DNA from 2 places in the Solibacillus daqui genome. Region 2 is predicted to be linked to the other one. Evidence: riboswitches for the same ligand, from Rfam matches in the RefSeq annotation. Region 2 holds a riboswitch; the other holds the start of a gene.
The links. Region 2 has a riboswitch for glycine ahead of gcvT (glycine cleavage system aminomethyltransferase GcvT). Riboswitches for the same ligand answer to the same signal wherever they lie in the genome.

Region 1 (10,777 bases), 200 kb from region 2:
GCACAATTATTTAGTAAATTAACTTAAAAAACGGGGTGTGCTTCGTCAAATAACCTTCAGCACACCCCTATTAAATCAAAAGCCATAAAACACGGTCTTAATTCTGCATATTAACTTGAAGCTTCCTTACCTTTGGCGGTGTATAGTTCGCTGCTAACACACCCACAAAAATAAAGAGTGCCCCTAGCATTTCTTGTCCGTTCATTCTCTCATTTAAAAATACAAAGGCAAACATGGCCGCAAAGATTGGTTCAAGCGAAAAGATGAACCCTGTCGACACTGCGTTTGTGTACTTTTGTGCAATAGACTGTAATATAATTGCAAAGGCTGAACAAAAAATCGCTAACATAAACAACGAGCCCCACCCATTTGCAGTTTGTGGTAATACGAGCGGTTCATTTAACAATGCTCCAATTAAGCTAAAGAAACCTGTGAAAAATAATTGAAACACACCAAGCTGTAAACTATCATGCTTTAGAACGAAATGATTATTCAAAATAATATGTACAGCATATAAAAACGCCGTTATTAAACATAGCGCCATGCCAAAGCTAATCGAAAACGAACCCTTTAACGATAAAAGCCCTAAGCCAACTAATGTGATTATTCCCCCTGTTATGACTTGTCGAGTTGGTAATTTACGTGTTATACCAATCATTAATAATGGAATAATAATAACTGTCGTTGCTATTAAAAATCCTGCAACAGAGGCATCTGTAATTCTTAGTGCATAGCCAAATAATATACAAACTAATGCCATAATAGAACCAAGTAAGCTACTCGCCAAAATAGTTTGTGCTGTAACCTGTTTAATTCGTTTCCAAAATACGATTGCCGTAATGACAAACGCTATTAAAAAACGGTAGGCAATCAATGTAAATGGCTCTAGCTCCATCACAGCTGTTTTTGTAAATAAATACGATGCTCCCCACGCTACCGTAACTAGTACTAATAAAAAATTCGCTTTTTTAATACTCACTGATAAAACTCCTTTTAGAAATGAACAAGCTGCTACATTTTGCAAACTGTTATTATTTCAAATAAACAAAACTGTTACCATCATAACAAGAATTTCGATAGCCGAAAAAAATTTTTTTCTGTATATTTAGTTATTCAGTAGCTTTTATCCGCAATCAACTGAAACTATCCAATTTCGAGCGAAAACTGGACAACTATTTTTCACTATTGATTTGATCTAAAACAAAATCTACGAATAACATTTTGTTTTTCTTTTTGCATATTCAAATGTTAGGGACGTAATCTAAATAAAGATCAACCCGAAAAGTATATACTTTTCGGGCTGACCATCGTTCATGTGTTAAATAAACCGCTTAAGGGCAGTGCTTCTGCGGTGGTTAGAAGGAAAGAGCGAATGCTAAAAGCGTCAAATCCTTTGACAACGCATCCATGACTAGCTTCGCGCTAGCCTCCAACCTCGGCGCAAGGATTTGTCCCAGAAATACTTCTAGGACAAATCCTTCTAACTATTTTTTACGCATAAAATAAATCACGAATAGCATGACAAACCAAACAGGTGTTAATAATAACGCTGTGCGTGTTGATTCAGAAATGGCCATTACTACTAGTAGAAATACGAAAAATGCCAAGACTACATAGTTCACAAATGGCGTTAAAGGCGCTTTAAAAATCGATGCTTTATGCAATTCAGGATGACGTTTTTTATACAGTATATGTGAGATTAAAATGATACCCCATACCCAGATAAAGCAAATCGCGCTAATTGTTGTCACGACATTAAATGCATTTTCAGGCATTAAATAGCTTAGTAATGCACCGATCGAAACGACGATTGAAGATAACAACAATCCATTTTGCGGCACGTGATTTCTATTTAGCTTACCAAATGCTTTCGGTGCTTGATTGTTATTACCTAAGCTAAATAGCATTCGGCTTGTAGAGAATAACCCACTGTTTCCTGCTGATGCAGCAGATGTTAACACAACAAAGTTAATTAAGCCTGCTGCAACAGGAATGCCGACTAATGCAAACACTTGCACGAATGGCGAGCTTGCTGCGCTTAAAGTATCCCATGGATTAATCGTTAAAATAACGAATAACGCACCTACGTAGAATAATAAAATACGTACTGGAATTTTGTTAATGGCAGAAGGAATATTTTTTTGTGGATTTGCTGTTTCTGCTGCAGAAACACCCACTAGCTCTACACCTACAAATGCAAAGACAACCATTTGGAATGCCATTAAGAAGCCAAATGCTCCGTTCGGAAATAGCCCACCATGCTCCCAAAGATTCGATACGGCTACCTTGCCTGATTCTGTTTCAAAACCAATAACAAGTAACACTATTCCGATCGCAATTAATGCAACAATCGTAATGATTTTAATTAACGCAAACCAAAACTCTAATTCTCCAAATAATTTAACGGTTAATAGGTTCAGGGCTAATAACACAACTAAACATACAATTGCCGGCACCCATTGAGGTACATCAAACCAATATTGTGTATACATACCAACCGCAATAATATCGGCCATCGCTGTCATGATCCAGCAAAACCAATACGTCCAGCCTGTTACATAGCCTGCCCAATCACCTAAATATTCAGTGGCAAATTCAGTAAATGATGAATAGCCACCTTTCGAAAGTAGTAATTCTCCCAACGCACGCATAACAAAAAACAAGGCAATACCAACGATTAAGTAGGCAAAAATAATGGATGGTCCTGCTAGTGCGATCGCTTTCCCTGACCCTAAAAATAACCCCGTTCCGATCGTTCCACCAATCGCAATCAATTGTACATGGCGATTTTTAAGGTCGCGCTTTAATTCTGGTTGTTCCAAGACGATTTCCTCCAAAAGATATATTTGCATACCACTTTTGTGGCTCAAATAATAGTTATCTTCGCGGTCATCAAGTAATTTTTCTGAAAATTAGAAAAGGGACTAGTATATTGACTAGTCCCTGTTTACGTAAGAATAATAACGTCTCTCATTACTCTTCTGTCCTTTTGCCTGAGATAGTGAACCCTTCGGCGACGCTTCATGCGCTCTCTCCAGAAACTGCTCCCGTCTGTAGTGTTATCCACAGCGATCATTGCTTGATAATATTCAATTGTACAATTCGCTTCCGGCATCTTCCATCCACAGAATTGTTCGCGCCAATACTATTATTGTACAATAACTAATACTAGCAGTAATCTTTCATTATTACAATAACCTCGACTAACACGACGACTAGAGAATTAGCAAATACATCGATTTTTCAACAAATTCAACTCAAATAAAAGCAATATTACATGCAAAAAAATGTTACATTGAAAATAATTATTGAGTTTTCAGTGAAACCTTTCAATGTCATTAATGATAATGAGCAAATTTACTAACAAAAAATGGATTAAGTGCAGTGTTACTTAATTTTGGCGGGCTACGGCATGACAGCATTATGGTCACGTGGTACGTGTCCATACTACTGTCTTTAATGCCGCATGCAAGGCCCGCAAAACTAAAATGTTACTTTTTCCTATATAGTTAATAGCGCAAAATGCTGCCGCTTGCGCTATCGCGAGGCGGCGGTGATGGATAAAGTAGTACGTTTTTTATAACATTTTCTCTATAATTAAAAATTAGCTCTGTAAATAAAATCATTTTTAGACGAATGTAGACTATATTTCAATTACAAAGTTCAATTCAGCACACTTAATTCAAACACTTTGTAATAATAACCAACTCTAGTTTTATAGTAGAGTGCCGCGAAGAGAAGGGGCGGACTCCTTGGGGATTAAGCGTGTGCGGAAAATCCACTATATACTTGCCGCCGTAGTGGCAAGCATATAGTTAGTTGTAGCCACGCCCCCAGGAAAGCATGCCCCGTAGCGTAGCAGAACGAATTATATTATCTGAGTGTCCTTAATTCTAAATTTTGTATTGAAAAATACTCATTGTGAGGTCATTAAATTTCTATATTTACATTTTCTAATCGAATGGCGTACGGATCTTCTAATGTACCTTTTGTCGCATTTGTCTTTTTTAGTTTGATTACATATGAATTTGGCATTGCTATATCATTACATGCAATTGATTTTTGTGTACGAATTTCTTCAGGGAAATTTAACTTCACATGAAGCGTATCTTCTTTTTGCGTTAACGTATCAAAAACTAGCCCGCAGCCATTTGAATATTCTGTCACAAATAATACTTCTTCTGTTGCAAAATCAATAACAGGTGTCTCATCAAAGTGGAATATCTCTGCCCAGCTTTGATATAGCTTTTCATCTTGAATTAATGTCATAGAAGTCCCTACTTCATGTGGTATAAATTCCAAGTGCATTAGTAATTCATAATTTAGTTCATTTATATCTATAGGCTGTTCAATTGGAGATGATACATCTTCATCTGTATCAGGTTCTTTCTGTTTTTCTGTACATCCTACTAAAAAAGTTCCCAGTAATATGCTTAATAATAAGAAATAGTTCTTCAATAAAAATCAACTCCTTTTCTAGTAATGGATTAGTAGCATGAACGGCAAAAAAGTTCAGCCTTCCTCTGTTCTTATCTAAACAATTCAATAAAATGTATCGTTTTATTCGAACTTGAACACCTTATACATGTAAGTTTCATCAGAGAATTTATCCTTTTTCGTAAAAAATGTGCTTGAGAATTAAAGTTATCTCAAGCACATTTATTAACCCAATAATGTTTTTAATGCACTAAATCGCTTTCCTATATAGGAATAGCCTTGTTTTGTGTACATTTCGCGCGGTGTATCGTCCCCATCAGCAACTAAAATAATTATTTTTTCCGAGTAATGTTTCATAACAAATTGCTGAAGTTTTGTACCTATCCCTTTCTTTTGATGGGCTGGCAAAACGAACAAATTATCAATTTCTGCTGTAGTTGCTGATTCAATAACATCAAGCGATCCTACAACCTTTCCATTATATGTTGCGACAATTTGAGCTGTTCGCTTTAGTTCAAAGTCCCTTTTTAACATAGCACTTTTAGCTTGAGCGTAACTTTCACCCCATTGTAATGCATCTTTATAATGAATCTCTAAATAGCCTTCTAACGTTCTAGGAGACACAAATTCGATTGTCACTTCAGGACAAATCGGTTCTCGCGTAAAAACATTCGGATTTATGGAATACATTTCCAAACTAGCAATATCAAATTGATCCGATAATAAATATTGATGCAATTCAATTGGAATTTCTTCATCTTGTGGAAATACAGCCTTTAAAAACTGTCGTCCACTTTGGAGATGTTTATGTTGCAAGTAGACCAAAGCTGCCTGCAGTTCGGATAACGTAGGAGTTGATAAAAATTCGATAAAATTACTATCGTAGCGGTCTTTCACTTCATCAAGCTGATAATGCCGATAAAGTTCCGTTTCTCGTTCAAGTTGCGCAAATATATTTATATTTTGAAAAGATAAAGTCATAAATAATCCCTGCTTTCTATTACAAAATTAGTCAAACTACTTTCTAATGTAATATTACCAAAAAATTTACAAAAAGATATTAAATAAAATAAGGGGAAATAATAAGTAATAAAATGGTTTCTTAAAAAAACACATATAGCTACGTCATGCAAATTTGTAATTTGAAATTTAAACAACATATTATTTTTTGTCTAAAAAAGTGAAAATTCACGATAATAAGAGCATATCTCACCATTTTAAAGTGAATATTTAAAACTTCCGTACTTTACATGAATACGTCAAATAATCTAATAATTCAGCAATTATGATTTTGGTGGAATTTGACGTATAATAGGATTGTTTATACAACTATTACACCATTCTCTTGGAGGGTTCGTACAAATGAGTACACGTATTGAAAAAGACTTTTTAGGCACATTAGAAATTCCAAAGGACGTTTATTATGGAGTTCAAACAACTCGTGCATTAGAAAACTTCCCAATTACAAAAATGACAATGCATCCTGAATTAATCCGTGCATTTGCCATTGTAAAGAAAAGTTCAGCTTTAGCTAATGCTGCTATCGGCAAATTAGACGAAAAAATTGCAAATGCTATTGCCCATGCTGCTGATGATATTATCGCTGGTAAACTACATGATCAATTCGTAGTAGATCCAATTCAAGGTGGCGCTGGTACTTCGATGAACATGAATGCCAACGAAGTAATTGCTAACCGCGCATTAGAAATTTTAGGGGAAGAAAAAGGGTCATATTCAATCATTAGTCCAAACAGCCACGTAAACATGGCACAATCGACAAATGACGCTTTCCCATCAGCAATTCACATTGCAACGGTTACAACTTTAGATAATTTAATTATGGCGATGGAAATCATGCGTGATAGCTTCATCCAAAAATCAGTTGAATTTGACGGTATCGTGAAAATGGGCCGTACACACTTACAAGACGCTGTTCCTATTCGTTTAGGTCAAGAGTTCGGGGCATATGCTGCAGTAGTTGCTCGTGATATTGCACGTGTGAAGAAAGCACAACAAGCAATGCTTCAAATCAACATCGGTGCTACAGCAATTGGTACTGGCTTAAATGCTGACCCAGAATACATGAACTTGGCGGTAGAAAATATTGCGAAGTACAGCAACTTCCCATTCGTAAAAGTGGAAAACTTAATCGATGGGACGCAAAACACAGATACGTACGCTGAAGTGTCTTCAATGTTAAAAATTTCAATGATGAACATGTCTAAAATTGCTAATGACTTACGCTTAATGGCTTCAGGTCCAAAAGCAGGTTTTGCTGAAATTCGTTTACCAGAACGTCAACCTGGTTCTTCAATTATGCCAGGTAAAGTTAACCCAGTAATGCCTGAAGTAATTAACCAAATTGCATTCCAAGTTATCGGAAATGACGTAACAATTTCACTAGCTTCTGAAGCAGGTCAATTCGAATTAAACGTAATGGAGCCTGTTCTTGTGTTCAATTTATTACAATCTATTGAAATTATGACAAACGGCTTCACTGTATTTACAAAACTTTGCTTAGATCACATCGAAGCAAACGAAGAGCGTATGCATGACTTTGTTGAGCGATCAATTGGTGTCGTTACTGCATTAGCACCACACTTAGGCTATGAACGTTCAAGTCAAATTGCACGTGAAGCTTTACACAGTGGCAAATCAGTACGTGAATTATGCTTACAATACGAATACTTTACAAAAGAACAATTAGATATTATTTTAAATCCTTTTGAATTAACACAACCAGGTATTGCTGGTGAAAAAAAATTAGCGAAAAACTAATTTCAAATTGAAAAACGCTAGTCCTTATAATAGAGGACTAGCGTTTTTCATTATCCAAAAAGCATATCTTTTGCCAATGTAATAGCACGTTTACTTACTTCTAATCGGTCACCATCTGCATTTAATTTTACAACACTCGTCGTTTCATCAAAAATAGATTTTAACTGTGACTTGGGCTTCACCCCGACCATCATCGTTTGTGATTCTTGTCTTATTTTAGCAGGTTGCTCTTGTGTAGTGTCGACTTGACCGCCACTACCTACCTTTGGAAATGGAATGCTCACTTCAGGCTGAGCTTTTCGTCGCGTTTGATTATTAAGCCCCGTACTGCCTGCTCCAACTGAACGAATCATTCATGTCCCCCCTTTTGTTGCTGTTCTTTTTTGATTTTATCTGCACGTCGAAACGTCATTTCCGCTTGAACAAACATAAAAATAACTGCTACCACAATTAATATTACTACCCATTTCCCCAACAGAATTCCTCATTTCTTGCACAATGTTTACTTTACTAAACTGTCTTTTAAAATCAAGTTCACAAAGTGCTATTTTTGATTTAGTACCTATAAATTTCTCAAACCTAGCAAATAATTATGTTTTTTCGCTTAAAACAACACCAAAAACTGCATAACTTTTTAACCATTATTTCTAAAAAACTATTTATTATCATTTTAGTATGTATCTTTAACAGATGGGATAAGAAAATATGTAGAGCTAATATAACGGTTAATTTTCAATAGCCTACCCGTTTGAAGACTTGTATGAAAATTCTCTCGTTATTAAATCGGTTAATTCTTTTCACTACCTTACAATTGCTTAAAGCGAACAAGCACTTCTTGATCATGTAGATTGTAGTGGCGGATTTATCAATTGTGGAAATGATTTAGATTAAGAGTGAGTTCGCAAATTAGCGAACTCACTTTTTTCGTTTTACTTGTTGCTTTGCAAATATCTCTGTACCAGATAGTGCTTGGTTTGCTAATTGATCTGCTTCGTCATTTTGCTTTCGTTCTACATATTGATAGATAGCGGTTAAACCTAATTTTTGTAACTTGGCATCGACTTTATCAGCCCAGCTAGCAAGTGCATTATCCGAAACTGCCCATTCCCCGTTCATTTCATTGATAACTACTTGTGAATCACCAAATACTTCAATTGCTTGATGATGAACACCAAGCTCCTCTAATTGCTCGATTGCAAATAGTAGCGCTGCATATTCAGCCTCATTATTTGAAATTAAATAGTGTGCTTGTTGATTAAGACGCAAGCGATAGTGTTGATTGTTTTGCTCGAAATAGATAACAACACCTAGTCCCGCTAATTTTTCCTCTCGATTAAAACCACCGTCAAAATAAAGCTGTACGTTATGCGGCTCGATTTCAAGCTCCTGTAAATACTTTTTCAATTCTTTCATTGTCCATTCGCTATCATGTTCATCCGTTAATGAATATGTTTTCATCCGACCTGTTTTTTTCATATCTTCTATTAGTAAAAAAGCATGTGCTGCTGGTATCGACTCACTTCTATACGTAATTTGCTGTTTTGTTGGTGTTTCGTAAATCCACTCAATCGATAGATTCAATTAGTTCCCCCCTTTTGAAATAATAAAAACACTGCAAACGGCTCCACACATTTTCCCATAATTATACCAAACAACAGATGGCTATACAAAAATCCGCCAATACGTTATAGTACAAGTGGTGATAATATGAATGTAAAATTTTATGAAAACAATGAAAAACGCCTGCTCGGTATTACTTTAAAGGATGCCCGTTTACATGAAAATAATAATATGGCTTTACATGTATGCCAGAATGCAGCGCAAATCGTCCACAACCGTAAAACACTCGCACATTTGCTAAATACTGATGTGAATAATTTTGTTTGTGCCAATCAAACACATAGTGCAAATTTCGTACAGATTACAGAAAAGCTAATCGGTAATGGTGCGCTAGATAGCTCAACAGCAATTCCCGAAACAGACGGGCTTTATACTTATGAGCCGAATGTTGTGATTTCAAGCTTTACCGCTGATTGCGTACCCGTATTATTTTATAACGATAAAACAAACTTAATCGGTGCCATTCATTCGGGTTGGCAAGGAACAATTAAAGAAATAACACTAAAGATGCTACAGCATTTGCAAGCGCACGAAGATTGTCGGCTTGAAGATGTGCATGTCATAATCGGTCCGGCAATTAGTCAGGAAAGATTTGAAGTTGATGCAGATGTCTATGAAAAATTCAAAGCGCTCGGCTATGCAGATGAATTTATGTACTTCAATGATCGTACGGATAAATACCATATTGATAATCAGCTAACTGTGAAAAAACAATGTGAAATTGCCGGCGTCCCAAGTGCCAATATTATGACTGACCCGATGTGTACATTTAACAGTGAAGACGGCTTTTCATACCGCCAAGATCGTGGAACTGGTCGTCACTTAAGTTTTATTATGCGTAAATAGCTCCTTAAATTGAAATGGGGACGTCCTAGAATTAATTCTGGAACGTCCCCCCTTTCATCTATAATTTTATTCGCTGTAATCGCAGTGCATTTAATACAACCGACACGGAGCTAAATGCCATCGCTGCTCCGGCAACCCAAGGCGCTAATAACCCGAGAGCGGCAATTGGAATACCAATAACATTGTAGGCAAATGCCCAGAACAGATTTTGTTTAATATTCGTCATGGTTTTACGACTCATTAAAATCGCATCGGCAATACTGTTTAAATCGCCGCGAATTAATGTAATATCTGCAGCTTCCATCGCTACATCAGTCCCTGTTCCGACAGCCATTCCGATATCAGCCATTGCTAAAGCTGGTGCATCATTAATCCCATCTCCAACCATCGCTACCTTTTTCCCTTGCTGCTGCAATTTTTCAATTTGCTGGGCTTTCTGCTCTGGTAATACTTCTGCAATTACTTCATCAATCCCGACTTCCGTTGCAATTTTTTGTGCAGTACGTTCATTATCTCCTGTCAGCATCACAACTTTTATACCAAGCTCATGTAATCTTGCTACTGCCTCTTTCGATGTTGCCTTTACAGTATCTGCAACCGCTACAATTCCAGCGAGCTGTTCGTTAATGGCAATAAGCATGGCTGTTTTTCCATCACGCTCAAAGCTTACTAATTGCTGCTCCACTATGTCTAATATCGTAACATTCTGTGAATTCATAAACTTTCTCGTTCCTACGAGTACATGTTTACCCGAAACCTTTGCCTCTATCCCAAACCCTGGAATTGCTTGGAAATCCGTTGCCTGTTCAATTGTAATGCCCCGTTCTTTCACACCCTGCACAATTGCTTCTGCTAATGGATGCTCCGATGCATTTTCAGCGGCTGCTACTTTTTCGAGTATATCGGTTTCACTAAAGTTATCAAAAACGATAACATCTGTTAGCACAGGTTGCCCATTTGTGACAGTTCCTGTTTTGTCAACAACAACCGTGTCAATAAAGCCCGTTTGCTCTAAATGTTCGCCGCCTTTAAATAATATACCAAACTGCGCCGCTCGACCTGATCCTGCCATAATCGATGTAGGCGTTGCTAAGCC
Region 2 (10,777 bases):
CCAAGCATTTTGCAACGATAGATGAGAAGGGCTGTGATTCTTATGTGCTAATGCTTAACGGTCAAATTGAAGCTTATAGAATTAGTACAGGAGATTATCCTGCAAGTTTTAATGAGTTATTTGATAATGGATATATTACAGAAGAAGTACCGAAATGCCCTGATAAAACTGTGATAACTTTTAATGGTAAAATGGCTACTATTCCTAATGATTCGAGTTTACCGTAAGATGAATAACGCAATCCAAAACGAAAAAGGCTTCACATTAATCGAAATGCTTGTAGTTTTAGTAATCTTTACAATCATTTGTTCTTCGGTATTATTTTTTACAACTGAAAAATTGACGAATTATACGAATGAACAATTTATTGACCAAACAGAACTGTTAATCCGTTTAGCGCAGGCAAAGGCCATTGAAACAAAATCCAATTATGAATTCCAAGTATTTAATTGTCGTAGAATAACCGTTAGGAATTTTTCGCAGCGTGATGAAGTTCTATTTGATCAAGAATTACCAGCAGGCATTGAGATTTTTTTGTCAACGACTCACTCAAAAATATTATTTAATAATAGCGGGAATATTCGAAGCAGTGGTACGATTATGTACCATTTCAATAATTATGCTTATCACTTTACAATTAATATGGGCAAAGGGAGGCAGATATTAAAAAATGTTATTGAAACACCAGACAGGATTAACTCTTGTGGATACGCTTCTAGCAGCAGTAATCTTATTTTTTCTAACGTCAACATTGATTCCGATCACCTTTAATATGAAACAAAATATTACCATACAACAAAAACAAGCACATGCTGCAGAAGTGGCATTCAATGGTGCATTAAAATACAAACGATATCAAGAAGTGTCAGGTGATCAGCAAATTGAAGGCACATTCTATTCATGGATTTATAATGAGGGACAAATATGTGTAACATATGAGCTAAATGGAGTGATAAAGGAGCGATGTGTTTAATTTCGAAAATAAAAAATCAGCGTGGCTTTACATTATTAGAAAGTTTATTTCATTTAGCTGTGCTCGTATTGTTTGCTTCGATTAGTTTATTGATTGTTATTTGGGTGCGAGATATTCAAAATATTAACCAAATAAAGCATGATGTAAATTGGGAACTTTTTGTCTATGATGTGCATCAATACAATGAAAATTCTATATCAGGGGAAATTGTTTCGCCTAAAATATTGATGTTAGAGCCAGCTAATGATCCAGATAATCGTGAATTTTATATTGAACAGCCGAATAATCACGTGCGTAAACGTTCAAATAAGGGCGGCAATGAAATCATGCTTCCAAACGTGCAAGGTTTACAATATAGACAAGAAGGAAATGAAATTATTATGAAAGTTGTGACACAAGATGGGAAATTACGGGAAAGGGTCATTGTTTTGCCGTTACCTCGTGAATGAACGTGGCTTTTTATTTCTTTTAGCAGTTTTTTTGTTATTTATTGTTACGGGAGCTGCTTTATTTTATACAAATGCATTTTCTAGCCAATTTATGATATATAATTCATTGGAATCTATTTACGTTCGTGCTACGATAAATATACTTAATAGTGAGTAAAGTTAGATGGAGTAGTTCGTAATTAGAAGAAGGTGATTGGCATGCGAAAAATATATTTAGTAGGATTTATGGGATGCGGGAAAAGTGCAATTGGTAGACGGTTAAGTTATTACTTGAAAATGCCTTATTATGATATGGATCATGAAATTGTCCGACAACAGGGAATGTCGATTCCTGAACTCTTTGAAAAATTCGGTGAGGCGCGGTTCCGCGAAATAGAAACGGAATTTTTGAAAAGTTTTCGTGATGAAGCATGCATAATTGCCACTGGCGGAGGGGTAGCAGTCAATGAAGAAAATCGTAAAATTATGCGTCACACAGGATTAGTATTTTTCCTGGATGCTAAATTTGAGGACATTTATATGCGAATCCGTAATGATAAAAACCGTCCAATTGTCCAAAAGTCCACCGAGCAGGAATTAGAAATACTGTATAACAACAGACGGAGATCTTATCGTGATGCAGGTCATATACAGGTTTTAACTCCCAGTCGTACATTACGTCAAATTGTAGAGTATATTGCATTTCAGGTAAATCGTTTGAAAGGCGAATGAAAAAACAATAAAATCAATAATCGTTCGGTTTTGAAGTAAAATTAAAAAAAGATTGCGTTTATATAGCGTTCAATGTTAGGATATTGCTGAGAGTAATCTTAATGATTTAATTAATTGAAGCTAACGCGGATGATGATACGGGGAGAGAACGTGAAGTCACGTCGCCGAAGGAGCAAGTAGCAAGTGCTATGAATCTCTCAGGCAAAAAGACTCGTATTGGACGCAACTCTGGAGAGTGCTGTATTAGTACAATACAGCCACCAAAGGGGAAAGCCTATTGTGTGATCGAAATTCAACAATAGGTGTAACTTTCAGGTGCAAGGACAGAGAATCTCTTGATAAGGGGTTCGTCTGTCTTTTTTTTGTGGATTTGAGATTATCAACTCTCATATCCACATAGGAAATACATTATTTGAAACGAAAAGTGTTTTTCCAGCAGGTTTATATTAAAAAACCTAAAAAATACATAACAATAAGGAGGACTTTGAACATGACAAATGAGTTAAAACGTACACCGCTTTTCGATGAATATGCAAAATATGGTGGCAAAACAATTGATTTTGGTGGTTGGGAGTTACCTGTTCAATTTTCATCAATTAAAGAAGAGCATGATGCAGTTCGTAATCGCGCTGGTCTATTTGATGTATCTCACATGGGTGAAATTTTTGTAGAAGGTACAGATGCGTTAAGCTACTTACAAAAAATGTTATCAAATGATATTTCAAAAATTGCAATTGGTGGAGCTCAATATAGTGCGCTTTGCTACGAAAATGGTGGCGTTGTAGATGATTTATTAACGTACCGTTTAGAAGATAATCGTTATTTGCTTTGTGTTAACGCTGCAAATATTGAAAAAGATTTTGAATGGTTACAACAACATGTTGAAGGTGATGTAACACTAACAAATGCATCAGCTGACTACGCTCAAATTGCATTGCAAGGTCCTGTATCTGAAGAAGTTTTACAAACATTAACGGACACAGATTTATCAACTATTAAGTATTTCAAATTCCAAGATAACGTAACAGTTGGCGGTTATTCAGTTCTTGTATCCCGCTCTGGATATACTGGTGAAGACGGTTTTGAAATTTACGGGACACCAGCAGCAATCAAGGATCTTTGGAACAAAATTTTAGAAGCTGGTAAAGACAAAGGTGTTGTAGCAGCAGGCTTAGGTGCTCGTGATACATTGCGCTTTGAATCTTGCTTACCACTTTACGGTCAAGAATTATCAAAAGATATTACTCCACTTGAAGCGGGTATCGGCTTTGCAGTGAAATTAGCGAAAGAGCCACAATTTATCGGTCAACAAGCATTAATCGAATTAAAAGAAAAGGGTTTACCGCGTAAGTTAGTTGGAATTGAAATGATTGATAAAGGGATTCCACGTCATGACTATAAAGTATTTAAAGACGGCGTAGAAATTGGAATCGTGACAACTGGTACACAATCGCCAATGACAAAGCGTAACATCGGGTTGGTATTAATTGACGCAAAATTTGCTGAAGTCGGAATAGAAGTAGAAATCGAAATTCGCGGTAAACTCGCAAAAGCAGTAATTGTTGAAACACCATTTTATAAACGTAATAAATAAAACTTTTGAAAAGAGGGTTATGTAATGAAACATCGTTATTTACCAATGACGGAACAAGATCAGCAAGAAATGCTAGCAACTATTGGTGTTGCTACAATCGATGAACTTTTCGCAGACATTCCAGAAAAAGTACGATTTAAAGGCCAATACAACATTAAAGAAGCAAAATCAGAAGCAGCTTTAATGAAAGAGTTAGCACAATTAGCAGCAAAAAACAAAGATACAGCAACAAACGTATCATTTCTTGGTGCAGGGGTATATAATCACTACAAACCAATTATCGTAGATCATGTAATTTCTCGTTCAGAGTTTTACACAGCATATACTCCATACCAACCTGAAATTTCTCAAGGGGAATTACAAGCGATTTTTGAATTCCAAACAATGATTGCTGAATTAACAGGTATGGATTTAGCAAACTCTTCTATGTATGATGGCGGTACGTCTTTAGCAGAGGCTGGTATGTTAGCAGCAGGTCATACACGTCGTAAAAAATTATTAGTTTCTGGTGCAGTACACCCAGAATATAAAGATGTTGTTGCGACTTATGCATATGGTCAATCAATTGAAGTTATTACAATTCCAACAAAAGACGGCGTAACAGACATCGAAGCATTAAAAGGCTTAGTAGATGATCAAACTGCTGGTGTAATCGTTCAATATCCGAACTTTTTTGGCCAAGTGGAGAACTTACAGCCATTAGCGGATATTACACATGATGCAAAAGGGTTATTTATCGTTTCTTCAAACCCATTAGCACTTGGCGTATTAACACCACCAGGTAAATTAGGCGCAGACATTACAGTTGGTGATGCACAACCATTCGGTATCGCTGAAGCATTCGGTGGTCCTCACTGTGGTTTCTTCGCAGTAACAAACAAATTAATGCGTAAAGTACCAGGCCGTTTAGTTGGTGAGACAGTTGACCAAGATGGCCGTCGTGGTTACGTTTTAACATTACAAGCTCGTGAGCAACATATCCGCCGTGACAAAGCGACTTCTAACATTTGTTCGAACCAAGCGTTATTAGCATTAGCAGCTTCTGTTGCAATGACTGCACTTGGTAAACAAGGTGTACAAGAAATGGCGAAGCAAAACATCGTAAAAACACGCTATGCGAAAAATGCCTTTGAAGCAGCTGGATTTGAAGTAGCATATCAAGGTTCGCACTTCAACGAAATCGTTGTGAAAACAAATGCAAGCGTTACAGATATCAATAAAAAATTAATTGAAAAAGGCATTATCGGTGGTTTCGATTTAGGTCGCGTTTACCCGGAATTAGCAAATCATGCGTTAATCGCAGTTACAGAGATCCGTACGAAAGAAGAAATTGATGCACTAGTTGCAGAGATGGGGGCTTACAATGCTTAACGAAAACCAATCACTTATCTTTGAAATTACAAAACCAGGTCGCGTTGGCTATAATTTAGAAGCGTTAGATGTGCCTGATTTCGATCTTGCAGAGCTTCTACCAGCTGAATTAGTTCGTACTGAAGTAGCAGAATTACCAGAAGTATCTGAATTAGACATTATGCGTCACTATACTGCACTTTCTCGTCGTAACCACGGTGTAGACTCAGGCTTCTACCCACTAGGTTCTTGTACGATGAAATATAATCCGAAAATTAACGAAGCCGTTGCACGCTATGCTGGGTTTGCAAATATCCACCCATTACAAGATGAGTCAACAGCTCAAGGTGCAATGGAATTATTATACGATTTACAAACTTCATTAGAAGAAATTACAGGCATGGATGAAGTAACATTACAACCAGCTGCAGGTGCACATGGTGAGTGGACAGCATTGATGATGATCCGTGCGTTCCATGAAGCAAATGGCGAAGGTCACCGTAATAAAGTAATCGTTCCAGACTCAGCACATGGTACAAACCCAGCTTCTGCAACAGTTGCAGGCTTTGAAACTATTACTATTAAATCTAATGAAGACGGTTTAGTAGACTTAGATGATTTACGTCGTGTTGTTGGTGAAGACACAGCAGCTTTAATGTTAACAAACCCGAATACACTTGGTTTATTTGAAGAAAACATTTTAGAAATGGCTGAGATCGTTCACGGTGTCGGCGGTAAAGTTTACTATGATGGTGCAAATTTAAATGCGGTAATGTCTAAGGCACGTCCTGGCGACATGGGCTTTGACTGCGTACACTTAAACTTACACAAAACATTCACTGGTCCACACGGTGGCGGTGGTCCTGGTTCAGGTCCTGTAGGGGTAAAAGCAGATTTAATTCCATTCTTACCAAAGCCAGTTTTAGTGAAATTAGAAGATGGCACATTCCACTTCGATTACAACCGTCCGCAATCAATTGGTCGCGTAAAACCATACTACGGTAACTTTGGTATTAACGTTCGTGCATACACATACATTCGTTCAATGGGTCCAGACGGATTAAAAGCGGTAACAGAATATGCGGTATTAAACGCCAACTACATGATGCGTCGTTTAGAAGAACATTTTGATTTACCATACAACCGTCATTGTAAACATGAATTTGTTTTATCTGGCCGTCGTCAGAAAAAACTTGGCGTACGTACACTTGATATCGCGAAACGTCTGTTAGACTTTGGCTACCACCCACCAACAGTTTACTTCCCATTAAATGTGGAAGAGGGGATTATGATTGAGCCAACTGAAACAGAATCTAAAGAAACATTAGACGCATTCTGTGATGCAATGATTCAAATTGCGCAAGAAACAATTGATAATCCTGCATTAGTGCAAGAAGCGCCTCATACAACTGTTGTAAACCGTTTAGATGAGACACGCGCTGCACGTACACCAGTGTTACGTTACACAAAACCTGAAGCAGTAGCACAGGAAGTTTAATAAAAACTTAGGAGTCAGAGGGAATCTTCTGGCTCTTTTTTTGTTCACAGGTAAGACTTCTAACGAAATAACTATATAATAGTAGAAACTCATAAATGTGCATGAAAAAAACTCTCTAAAATGCTAGAGAGTTTTTATGGATTAGTTTTTAGATTTTACTTTACCAGTCCAAGTCTTGAAGCCGCCTTGTAATTGGTAAATTTGGCTGTAGCCTTTTTTCTTTAATGTTAAGGCTGCACGTGCACTTCGACCAGTATTTTGACAGTATAGGTAAACTGGTAAGTCTGGACGGATTTCTTTATGACGGTTGTTTAATTGCGTCATAGGAATGTTACGAGCACCTAAAATATGACCCGCTTCGAATTCTTTTGGTTCGCGTAAGTCGATTAATTGTGCTTTACGGTAGCCTTCGATAAACTGTTCTTGTGTTAAATTAATTACGGCTTTTTTTAAGCGCATTGAGTTGATCACGATATAAGCAACGATCACAACTAGGATAACGAGAATTGTGTATAAAATTGTCACAGCGTTATTGCCCCTTTCTTTCTGTAATTTCTATTATAAGAGAATAACTAGAGATAGTCGAGCTAGTTTGTTAAAATGAACAATTGGAGGCGAGGAAATTTTGAAACAACAATGGTATTTTATCAATTCGGGTCCGTGTCACCCAGCTTATAATATGGCGTTAGATGAAGCGTTGTTAGATTGGCATAGTGTGGGTGAAATTCCACCAGTTATTCGTTTTTATGAATGGAACCCTGCAACAGTGTCTATTGGTTACTTCCAGCGAGCGCATAAAGATATTAATTTACAAAATGTGAAAGAACAAAATTTAGGCTTTGTGCGTCGTCCTACGGGTGGTCGTGCAGTGTTACATGACCAGGAGCTAACCTATTCAGTTATTGTGTCGGAAAGCTATCCAAATATGCCTGCAACGGTGACAGAAGCTTATCGTATTATTAGTGAAGGGATTTTGTTAGGATTCCAAAAACTTGGCTTAGAGGCGTATTTTAGCGTGCCAGAGACGAAGGAACAATTTGAGGATTTAAAGAAACCAAAAAGTGCAGTTTGTTTTGATGCACCAAGCTGGTATGAATTAGTCGTTGAAGGAAAAAAGGTTGCGGGTAGTGCGCAAACACGTCAAAAAGGTGTTATTTTGCAACATGGTGCTATTTTACTAGATTTGGATGAAGAACTATTACTTTCCGTGTTCAATTTTGAGTCGGATGAAGCAAAAGAGAGAATGCGAAAAAAATTACCTGAAAAAGCAGTAGCAATGAATCAATTTGTTGATACGCCATTTACGATTGCGGATTGTATTGAAGCTTTTTCAAATGGCTTTAAAGAAGCGCTTGATATTGAACTTGTACCATATCAATTGAATGAAACACAACAACAATATGTTGAACATTTAATGAAAAATAAATATTGTACGGATGAGTGGAATTATAGAAAATAAAAAACGAACATGTGTTTTAGTTTTTTGAAAAAAATTTTTATGTCTCGAAACGTTGATATACTTAAGGTTAACATAAATTCAAAAAAATCAAGACCTTGTTTGAAAAAAAAATATGTTGTAATCTTTTTTAAGTAAATAAATCCAGCTCAACATATAGGGTAGTCCTATTGAATCAAACACAATATCTTGTGTTTGATTCTCGTTTTTGTTGGGGACTATAAAATTAATAAATCGTTCAAAGGGGGCTTATGTGGTGGTAAGTGTGGTAGAACAATCCATCCCAGTCAATCAACTTAATCAAGATATTGAACAATTTCCGCAAGTGCATCCGATTACACCGGATATGCACATTACGCATAAAGGAGTTTCACGTCTTGTCATGATTGACCGTTATTCTTTTAAAGATACGGAAAAGAAAACATTAAAAGCAGGAGATTTTGTTGTCTTAACTGTGAAACAAGATCCCAAATTCCCAGCGCGTGGACTTGGAATTATCGAGGCTATTAATCAGGACAAAAAAACAGCCACTATTCGTATTGAAGAAGATTATCGTCATGTATTAGAAGGCGAGGAACAAACGACAGGCATAATTGAACGTTCATTAGATATTATTGAAAAGCCGCTCGAAATTTATTATGAGCAAATTGCAAAGCGTAATGCAACGGGCTTAGCCGCTGTTGAAACAACGGAGGAAAAACGCCAAGAATGGTTTGAAAAATTTTATGAACAGTTAGTTAAGATGAACTTTATACCAGCAGGGCGCGTTATTTATGGCGCTGGCTCTGAAACTGAAGTAACGTTCTTTAACTGTTACGTAATGCCATTTGTTGCGGATTCACGTGAAGGTATTAGTGATCACCGTAAGCAAGTAATGGAAATAATGAGCCGCGGTGGTGGTGTTGGTACGAATGGTTCAACACTACGCCCTCGCAACACATTAGCACGCGGAGTTAATGGTAAATCAAGTGGCTCAGTTAGCTGGTTGGATGATATTGCTAAGCTAACGCATCTTGTTGAACAAGGTGGTTCTAGACGTGGAGCACAAATGATTATGCTAGCTGATTGGCATCCTGATATTGTGGAATTTATCATTTCAAAAATGCAAAATCCACGTATTTTACGATATTTAATCGAAAATACAAATGATGAATCAATCATTCGTTTAGCAAAAGAAAAATTAAAATTCAAGCCTTTGTCTCAGCAAGAAGACGCGATGTATCAAGGGATTGTTAATTATAAAAACATCGAAGGCTTTGGTGGCTTTAATGAAGCAATTATTCGTGATGCTGAAACGAAGCTTCGCGATGGTGGTACGTACTCAGTCCACAACCCAGATTTCTTAACTGGCGCAAATATTTCGGTCACATTAACGAAAGAATTTATGGATGCGGTAGAAAACAATGAAGATTTCCCATTACGATTCCCAGATGTAGCGAATTACACGCCACAGCAAATGCTAGAATACAACGAAAAATGGCATGAAGTAGGCGATGTTCGCGAGTGGGAAAAGCTAGGTTACCCAGTACGCACTCACCGCACAATTAAGGCAAAAGAGCTGTGGAATTTAATTAATGTTTGTGCAACTTATGCAGCAGAGCCAGGAATTTTCTTCATTGATAATGCTAACGACATGACGAATGCTAAAGCGTATGGTCAGCAAGTCGTTGCAACGAATCCGTGTGGCGAACAACCACTTGCACCATATTCTGTTTGTAACCTAGCTGCGGTAAACTTAGCGATGTTTGCAAACAAAGAAACAAAAACAGTTGATTACGATGCATTACGTGAAACGGTAAAAGTCGGTGTACGTATGCAAGACAATGTAATTGATGCGACACCTTACTTCTTAGAGGATAACAAAAAGCAAGCCCTTGGCGAACGCCGTGTTGGTTTAGGTGTTATGGGCTTGGCCGATCTTTTAATTTATTGCGAAAAAGAATACGGCTCAGAAGAAGGTAACCAGCTAGTTGATGAGATTTTCAAAACGATTGCAACTGCTGCGTATGAACAATCAATCGAGTTAGCAACAGAGCGTGGTAGCTTCCCATTCTTACAAGGTGATACGGAAGAAGAAACAGCGCGTTTACGTGAAGCCTTTATCCATACTGGTTTCATGAAAAAAATGCCACAGCATATTCGCGAAGGTGTAGTTGCTAACGGTATTCGCAATTCACACCTATTAACAGTTGCACCGACTGGATCAACTGGTACCATGGTTGGTGTTGCAACAGGACTTGAGCCATACTTCAGCTTCACGTATTACCGTTCAGGACGTTTAGGGAAGTTTATTGAAGTAAAAGCAGAAATCGTTAAAGAGTATTTAGAGGCAAATCCAGGCGTAGATGAAAATAATTTACCAAGCTGGTTCAAATCGTCAATGGAGCTTTCAGCAGAGGCGCATGCCGATGTACAGTGCATCATCCAAAACTGGATTGATTCATCGATTTCGAAAACAGTAAACGCACCAAAAGGCTATGGTGTAGAGCAGGTACAAAAAGTGTACGAGCGTCTTTATAATGGTGGCGCAAAAGGCGGAACGGTATACGTAGACGGCTCTCGTGATACACAAGTTTTAACACTTAAAGCGGAAGAAGCAAATAGTGATGAACAATTAGAATTTGAAGAATTAAAGCAAGCCGAGGAACAGGTAAAGCGTCAAGTCGTATTAGTGGATACAATTAAACCATTAACAGACACTGACGTAACAATCGGGTCAGAAGTCGGCAACACATGTCCAGTTTGT

Region 1: linked by a shared signal. The riboswitch ahead of O7776_RS11290 (amino acid permease) and the one ahead of gcvT (glycine cleavage system aminomethyltransferase GcvT) in region 2 are both predicted to bind glycine.

The regions. Positions count from the first base shown of each region.
Region 1 is NZ_CP114887.1:2,331,498-2,342,274, forward strand. It holds gene O7776_RS11280 (hypothetical protein) at 1-27, shown strand, start outside; gene O7776_RS11285 (DMT family transporter) at 98-979, opposite strand; gene O7776_RS11290 (amino acid permease) at 1,485-2,822, opposite strand; glycine riboswitch at 2,972-3,048, opposite strand; gene O7776_RS11295 (dehydrogenase) at 3,931-4,458, opposite strand; gene O7776_RS11300 (GNAT family N-acetyltransferase) at 4,663-5,418, opposite strand; gene aspA (aspartate ammonia-lyase) at 5,800-7,215, shown strand; gene O7776_RS11310 (DNA primase) at 7,266-7,568, opposite strand; gene O7776_RS11315 (hypothetical protein) at 7,565-7,690, opposite strand; gene O7776_RS11320 (reverse transcriptase-like protein) at 8,131-8,796, opposite strand; gene pgeF (peptidoglycan editing factor PgeF) at 8,923-9,681, shown strand; gene O7776_RS11330 (heavy metal translocating P-type ATPase) at 9,740-10,777, opposite strand, start outside.
Region 2 is NZ_CP114887.1:2,534,055-2,544,831, reverse strand. It holds gene comGC (competence type IV pilus major pilin ComGC) at 1-227, shown strand, start outside; gene comGD (competence type IV pilus minor pilin ComGD) at 229-771, shown strand; gene O7776_RS12335 (hypothetical protein) at 773-973, shown strand; gene comGF (competence type IV pilus minor pilin ComGF) at 964-1,422, shown strand; gene O7776_RS12325 (shikimate kinase) at 1,621-2,133, shown strand; glycine riboswitch at 2,263-2,356, shown strand; glycine riboswitch at 2,360-2,462, shown strand; gene gcvT (glycine cleavage system aminomethyltransferase GcvT) at 2,624-3,727, shown strand; gene gcvPA (aminomethyl-transferring glycine dehydrogenase subunit GcvPA) at 3,752-5,098, shown strand; gene gcvPB (aminomethyl-transferring glycine dehydrogenase subunit GcvPB) at 5,091-6,575, shown strand; gene O7776_RS12305 (rhodanese-like domain-containing protein) at 6,717-7,100, opposite strand; gene O7776_RS12300 (lipoate--protein ligase family protein) at 7,255-8,034, shown strand; gene O7776_RS12295 (vitamin B12-dependent ribonucleotide reductase) at 8,288-10,777, shown strand, end outside.